Regions from separate parts of the Lysinibacillus sp. 10T31 genome, predicted to be linked through region 1. Evidence: riboswitches for the same ligand, from Rfam matches in the RefSeq annotation. Region 1 holds a riboswitch; the other holds the start of a gene.
What was found. A riboswitch is a leader RNA that binds a small molecule or an ion and turns the genes downstream of it on or off. The one in region 1 is predicted to bind thiamine pyrophosphate.
Positions count from the first base shown of each region.

Region 1 (3,810 bases):
ATGTTAAACAAAAGAATCCCTATAACTTTACTAGTAAATTTCAGACTTATAGTCAATAGCAAACGTACAAGCCTTGTGGTAGACTGTAGTATATTTGATTAAAGAAAGGGGTATTCGATGACCCAGCAGAAGTCTAATAAGGCGGCTTTGTATATTTTAATGTTTAATATGTTTATCGCAATGGGAAGTATCGGAATTATTATTCCTGTCATGCCTGAGTATTTAAAACTATTTGGCGCTGCAGGACAAGTACTTGGTATGTTGATTGCAACGTTCGCCTTTGCACAATTCGTATTTTCTCCAATCGCTGGGAATCTTTCGGATCAATACGGTCGTAAAAATCTCATTATTTTCGGCCTTATCGTAACAGGACTTGCACAAATTGGTTTCGGGCTTTCAACAGATGTATGGATGCTCTTCTTGGCACGCTTTTTAGGTGGCCTTGGATCTGCATTTGTGGCTCCTCCTATAATGGCATTTGTGGCAGATGTCACAACGTATGAGGAACGAGGAAAAGGTATGGGTATGCTAGGGGCAGCAATGTCCTTGGGTTTTATGATCGGACCAGGTATCGGTGGATTCCTCTCAAAAGTTAGTTTGCATTTTCCATTCTATACTGCTGGATGTGCAGCTATCTTAGCAGCTATTTTATCGTTCTTTTTATTGCCTGCTACAAAACCGAACACAGCGAAAAAAGCGCAGAAGCAAGATAATCTTGTAAAGCAGATGGCTCGTTCAGTCCAAATGCCTTATTTTGTCATGCTAATTATCATGCTTGTATTCTCTTTCGGGATTGCTAACTTCCAAACAACATTATCATTATTTGTTACAGAAAAGTTTAATTACACACCTACTGATATCGCCATTATATTAGTTATGGGCGGCGCTTTTGGTGTTGTTGTACAGATGTTTGTTATTACACCACTGTTTAATCGTTTCGGCGAAATGAAAGTAGTGTTAGTCAATTTATTTATTGCAGCCGTTTCGATTTTCTTAATATTATTCGCATCTGGCTTTGCACTTATTTTAATTGTAGCGACAATCTTCTCTACAGCTACGACATTGATTCGTCCAGCTGTCAACACATTGATTTCAAAGCTTGCTGAAAATGAACAAGGCTATGCAGCTGGATTGAACAATGCGTATATGAGTCTTGGTAATATGATTGGTCCAGCTTTAGCAGGTATATTATTCGATTGGAATATGAACAGTCCTTATATATTCGGGTCTATTATTTTAATGGCTTGTTTCTTCCTTGCCCTAATTTGGACAATGAAAAAAGCACCACACCTTATGCATCCTGATACAAAATAGTCTGAAAAGTTATTGACTAATTTTAGTAGTATGCTACATTATTTATGAGAAAAACTAACAAATCAATTTCGCCTTGGCGTAATTGCGTCCGGATTTTGAATTGTGCCCGCACAATTCATTCCTTTCAAAATCCGTGACATCCGCCGGAGGCTTTGGGCCAACATGATGTTGGTCACTCAGTCGTTGCCACAGAACGTGGCGATCTTAGACTGAGTTCCTATATTTCAGCGGATGTCTTTTGTACCGAAAGCGTAGCGACAGGTACAGATGTTTGGACACCTGCTGAAAAGCAACTTATAACCGGCATTCATCTCACCACCTATAAAGGTGGAAGACTACTGCTGAAAGAAGTTAATTTAATTACCACTAGGGGAGTCTTTAAAAGGCTGAGACGTATATGATCATATACGGACCCTTTGAACCTGATCTAGTTCACACTAGCGGAGGGAAGTGGCGACACTTGCTTTTTACTATTAAATGCAAGGCCGCTTCCTATTGTTTTAAGGAAGCGGCTTTTTTACGCTTTAGCGGCGATTCTCTCAGGTTTAGCGGCGCTAACTATAAAATTCACATTCAAAGGAGTGGAAATTATGTCAATTCGAAAATTAACAATTATGGCCTTATTAGTAGCAATTGCCGTAGCAGGTTCTACCTTCGTTTCAATACCAACGGGAATTGCACGTGCCTACCCTGTCCAGCATGCCATTAATGTTATCGGTGCTATCATTCTTGGACCGGTGCCTACTGTTATGATCGCCCTCGTCACAGCCATTATTCGTATTTTAACAGGCACAGGCTCATTACTAGCTATACCTGGTAGTGTTATTGGTGCTTTATGTGCAGCTCTTGCCTATAAATACAGCGGCAAGCAATGGCTAGCAGGTGTCGGTGAAATGTTTGGAACAGGTATCATTGCCTCACTTATTGCAGTACCTTATGCACATTTATTAATGGGGACATCCGTTGCTGCTTTATTTTTCATGCCAGCTTTTTTAACATCAAGTACTATTGGTGCTATCTTAGGCATTGTCATTGCCAGCAATTTGCGTAAAACAGTATTTGTAACTACCCTTAACACTCAGCTTAAATAATGAATTTAAAAACGTTACTTTCATTAATTAAGAAAGTAACGTTTTTTATTCAAAGCCTATTCACCCATATTTCAACGGTAATCCCATTTCATGAGCAATTAATAAAAAGTCTTTTTTGCTTATTTCAAAATGACCAAATCTGAATTTATAGCCATATTTCGATTTATCCTCTACAAATTCTAAATAATCTAAGATTCTTTTTATCTGCACAGCTTTTGCATCTTTAAAAAAGTCTATATCTCTTCTAAAAGGAATAAAATTCTCTGCCATTTGGAACTCGTATATTCGCTCGTCCTTTACTCTTCCAATTGCTGTAAATGCTCTTACAGGCTCATTACCATCTAGACTTTTTTTAGGAGAATAATAAATGATCCAGTCTCCTTTTTGCATTCGTTTCAAAGGCCTTTCTTTACCATGGCATAGCTGACCAAATCCTCCCTCAACCCCTTTTTGCACATGATTAAGAGATACCACACCAATCCAATATTTCGTGTCTCTTTCAGGTGTAGGAAGAGAATTTTTATTAGGATTTAATGACATAGCTTCCGTCCCCTCTTATTTTGGAATCATCGCCAACGATTTTATTTTTTCATTTTCAAGAATCAACCTTTCTTCCAAAATCACTGGGTTTGGCAAACCATCCCAAGTAGTGGAAACGGTTGCAATACATTCTGTATCATCACCATCAATATTTTGGATAGTTAATTTAAAGCCTTTTGGCATAGGTGACGTGTAAAAGTTTTGTATTTCTTTCCTTCCTTTAAAAATTTCACCTTTAAAATTTTTTAATTCCCCATGATCTGCATACATATCTGATAAATCTTGGCCCTCTTCTTGTGCTCTTCTTAAATACTCCTTCATAACCTCTACAGCTTTCATTTCTCTTCACTCTTTCTTTTTTTATTTATAAGTTTTTAATCCCTATGAATGATTTTCATATACTTTTTTCATAATACTTTTCAATAGCTCTTTTTCTTCCAATGAAAGTACGTTTAAAACTTCATTCTCAGAAATCGCAAGAGTCTTCATTAATTCTTCCGCCAAATTTTCACCCTGTTCCGTAAGGCATATTAAATTTTCTCTTCTATTTTCTGGATTTTTCTCCCTATAAACATACTTTCTTTCTTCTAGTCCATCGATAAAAAAGCGGACACTATTTTTATCTAACTTTAAAATCTGCCCTATTTGAATTTGGCTAAGTTTTTGGTTTTTTACAGCCATCATGATCCCAACTTCTCTAGATTTCATTTGAAATTTTTCGCTAATATATTGCTCGAGATTTTCCTCTAAAGACTCCGCTAATTTAAAACTGAGAAAACCAAATGAATTCATTATATTGGTCATTTTTGAACCCCCAAATTTATAGTACTACAAAATGATAGTAATAAATTATTACTATCATAAA
Region 1 covers NZ_JBFTHS010000032.1:25,988-29,797, reverse strand. The annotation lists gene AC1DCY_RS18065 (MFS transporter) at 118-1,314, shown strand; gene AC1DCY_RS18060 (hypothetical protein) at 1,467-1,715, shown strand; TPP riboswitch at 1,673-1,780, shown strand; gene thiW (energy coupling factor transporter S component ThiW) at 1,905-2,405, shown strand; gene AC1DCY_RS18050 (EVE domain-containing protein) at 2,466-2,945, opposite strand; gene AC1DCY_RS18045 (ketosteroid isomerase family protein) at 2,961-3,284, opposite strand; gene AC1DCY_RS18040 (MarR family winged helix-turn-helix transcriptional regulator) at 3,327-3,749, opposite strand.

Region 2 (3,810 bases), on a different contig from region 1:
AATTAGAGATGATCGAATTAGCACAGGTGGAAGCTTTGCGAGGAAAGGCTACTACTGATGAGCGCAAGTTTTTAGAGAAAGAAGCTTTCTTGAATTCTACAAAGCATCTTCTACAAGAGGCGTTAGAACAGTTAGAGACGAATGAGATTGACCAATCGAATCAAGCACAAATTGTAGCTTCCTTGCAAAACGTAGAGCAACAAATTACGATCTTAAAAGTAGTGAGTAATCAATTGTCTGATGTACGTATGCAACAAAAGGATCATCGTACTCGCATGGAGCAGCTACATGAAAAGCACATAAAACTAGAGCAATATTTAGCTGAGAAGACGAAGGAATTGACTAAGCAACAAGCAATTGTGGAAGAGCAGCAAAAGCATATTCCAGAAAATCTTACGACGCTACAAGCATTGAAGCAGGCGATTGCTGATTTAGGTTCACAAAAGGTCGCATTACAAACTGCATGGAATCTCAGTCAGCAAAATCTGCAATCTGCCAAGGAAGCAACAAATAATGCTAGAATGACCGTAGAAATTACGAAACAGACTTTTGAGGAATTAAAGCTGAAAATGGATGAAAAGCGCGAGCAATTTTCAGTAAGTATGACGGAAGCTGGTTTTGAAAGCTATGAAGAATTTGCTACTGGAAAGCGGAGCATGCTGCAAATAGAAGCTTTACGGAAGGCATGCAATGATTATGCACTACAAATCCACACATTACAGGTACAAATTACTGAGGGACAAAAGCATCTTAAAGGGCAAGAGAAACAAGATTTAACGGTAATGGAAGAAAAGTTAGAGATGCTTCGTGTCACATATGAGGAAGCCTTTAAAGTATTGCAACAAGTGGAAGGATTTGCGAAGGCTTGCTCAGACTTTATCAAAAAAGTTGAGGAGACTGAACAGGAGATTCACTTACTTGAAAAAGAGGCAGGACGAGTGAAGGATCTGTATGCAATGTTAAATGGGCAGAATGCGAAAAAGCTGTCTTTTGAGCGCTATATTCAAATCAATTATTTAGATAAAATTACAGAGGCAGCAAATGTCCGACTTTATCATTTATCCAACGGTCAATTTGAGCTACGACGTTCAGATCGCTTAGAAAAGCATGCCAAGCAAAGTGGGCTTGGACTAGATGTGTATGATGCCTATACGGATCAATTACGAGATGTGAAAACATTATCAGGGGGAGAAAAGTTTAATGCGTCTTTAAGTCTTGCCCTTGGAATGGCAGATGTCATTCAAAGCTTTCAAGGTAATATCCGCATTGAAACGATGTTTATTGATGAGGGCTTTGGTTCTCTCGATGAAGAAGCGTTAAATAAGGCGATTGATACGCTTATTGATTTACAAGATTCAGGACGCATGATTGGAGTCATTTCACACGTTGCAGAGTTAAAAGCTACAATGCCTGCTGTGTTACATGTCGAAAAAGCGATGAACGGTCATAGTCAAACATATTTTGAAGTGAAATAACAAAGAAGCGTATCTCCGTTATGTGGAAATACGCCTTTTTGTTATTTTTTAGTTACGTTAGGATTTGTTCCTTTTTTTGCAGCGATTACTTTTTTGACAATTGGGATAACGATAGGTGCTAATTTTACAGCGGTTTTAACTACTTTAGATACTTTCACAAAATAACAGCTCCTTAAGTACTGTCTGTTCAAGGTTGAAATAAAACTTATCGGATGACGCGAACAGCTTGAATAATATTCCAAATAACGATTCCTAATGAAATGAGAATGTAAATTGCGAATGAAGCAAACCAAATGATAAGAAAAGTATTACTACCTGAATTTAGATCAAAATTGGTGCTGAATGATAAAGTTGAGAAAATAAAGACTGCAAATAATATTATTCCAAATGCGACTGGGATTAAATGTGATATTAGTGCTCGAATAGAGTGCCTCTTTACGTCGCTATCTTTTGCAACAAAGTAAACGACTAATGGCACAATAAAGGGTGCGAATAAAATGCTGAGATAACTAAAGGCAGATAAAATTTTTTGGTTCTCCATAGTAGTACCTCCTTTTTTAATATTTACGCATGAAAAACGATAAAGTTTCAAAAAATTAATTGTAGAAGAGGTTGTAATCGTAACAGTGTTTGCGTACAATGAGGTTGTTCAAATAAAATAAGATGTAACGACCACAAGGGGAGCTGATGATGTCAGCTGAGACTGGGCACGTAATGCCTTGACTCTTTGAACCTGTAAGTTAACACTTGCGTAGGGATTGTGGATAGAAACCGACACTTTTACGATGTGAGGCTCTGTCCTGGCATCGTTTTTTATCTTTATTGATGCCAGATAGGGACATATTTGCCAACTGATTTCTATTCCTGCTCTTGTATCCTACATCGGAACAAAGGAGAGAATATTATGGACAATAAAAAACTTTTAATGCTTGTGGAGATTGCGATATTCGCAGCGATTGGCCTTGTGCTAGATCAGGTTTCCTTTAAAGTATGGGCACAAGGTGGCTCTGTTAGTCTAGTGATGGTGCCAATAATTTTAATAGCATTCCGCTGGGGCCTTATTCCAGGTCTGACAACGGGATTACTTATTGGTGTTATGCAAACAATGTTTGGCGCCTATATTATACATTGGCTACAAGGATTACTTGATTATGGTGTTGCCTTTACAGTAGTAGGCTTGGCGGCCGTTGTTCGCCGACCAGTGCTCGATGCTGCCAGAGATTTAAACAAAAAGAAAATGGCACTTTATATTATTTTAGGAACGGTATTAGCAGGCTTTTTACGTTATGCAGCACATACTATTGCGGGCGCTGTATTTTTCTCGGAGTATGCTGGCGAACAAAATGCGTGGATTTATTCAATCATCTATAATGGAACATATATGCTACCAGCAACGATTTTAACAGCAATTGTCGGTGTTCTTCTATTTACGGCAGCACCTCAATTAATGCAACGAAAATCATAACGATTACGCCCTTCACATAAGTGGAGGGTTTTATTATTTATTTATTTATTTATTTATTTATTTATTTATTTAGGTGTGGCATTTGTTGAAAAGTATACACTGTATATAAGTTGATTGGAGTGGAGACTGGGCGACTCCTTGGGGATTAGCGTCACAGATGAGACCCTGGAGCGAGCAAATAGGGGAACGAAGGCTAAGAGCATCACATCCTGTGATAACGCCTTCGTGACCAACATCGTGTTGGCCCAAGCGGCTCATCGGACGCCCCCAGGAAGCTCTGCTCTGCGCGAAAGCGAAGCGTCAGCGGCAAATGTTTTATCTGTGCGAAAGCGTAGCGACAGCAACAAAGCGCCCAGTCGGAACGGAAATCAACCCCGCGCTATGGTGAGGAGCTTGTTTTTCAGCACTTTACAATTTATGATGGCATATAATATTTAAAGCGTTTAGCGTTTTTTGTATAAAAAGTTATGTTATATTAATGAATAGATATTAGATGAAAGGGACGTTAAAAATGATTGTAAAAACGCAAGAAGAGATTGAAGCTTTTAAAAAAATCGGCCGTATTTGTGCTGAAATTCGTGAGGCAATGAAGGCTGCTACAAAACCAGGTGTAACAACACTTGAACTAGATGAAATTGCAGGTCGTATGTTTGCTGAAGCAGGAGCAATTTCTGGACCTAAAGGGGAATATGATTTCCCAGGATACACATGTATTAGTGTAAATGAGGAAGTCGCACATGGTATTCCAGGTAAACGTGTGATTAACGAGGGCGATATCGTAAATATTGATGTATCTGGTTCATTAAATGGCTATTTTGCTGATACGGGCATTTCATTTGTAGTTGGTGAAGGCTATGAGGATAAAGAAAA
Region 2 covers NZ_JBFTHS010000018.1:39,458-43,267, reverse strand. The annotation lists gene AC1DCY_RS12195 (AAA family ATPase) at 1-1,475, shown strand, start outside; gene AC1DCY_RS12190 (magnetosome magnetite crystal formation protein family) at 1,681-2,016, opposite strand; TPP riboswitch at 2,143-2,251, shown strand; gene thiT (energy-coupled thiamine transporter ThiT) at 2,380-2,940, shown strand; gene AC1DCY_RS12180 (hypothetical protein) at 3,079-3,378, shown strand; gene map (type I methionyl aminopeptidase) at 3,452-3,810, shown strand, end outside.
Region 2: it holds a riboswitch for thiamine pyrophosphate, as region 1 does, so the genes downstream of both, thiT (energy-coupled thiamine transporter ThiT) here and thiW (energy coupling factor transporter S component ThiW) in region 1, are expected to answer to the same signal.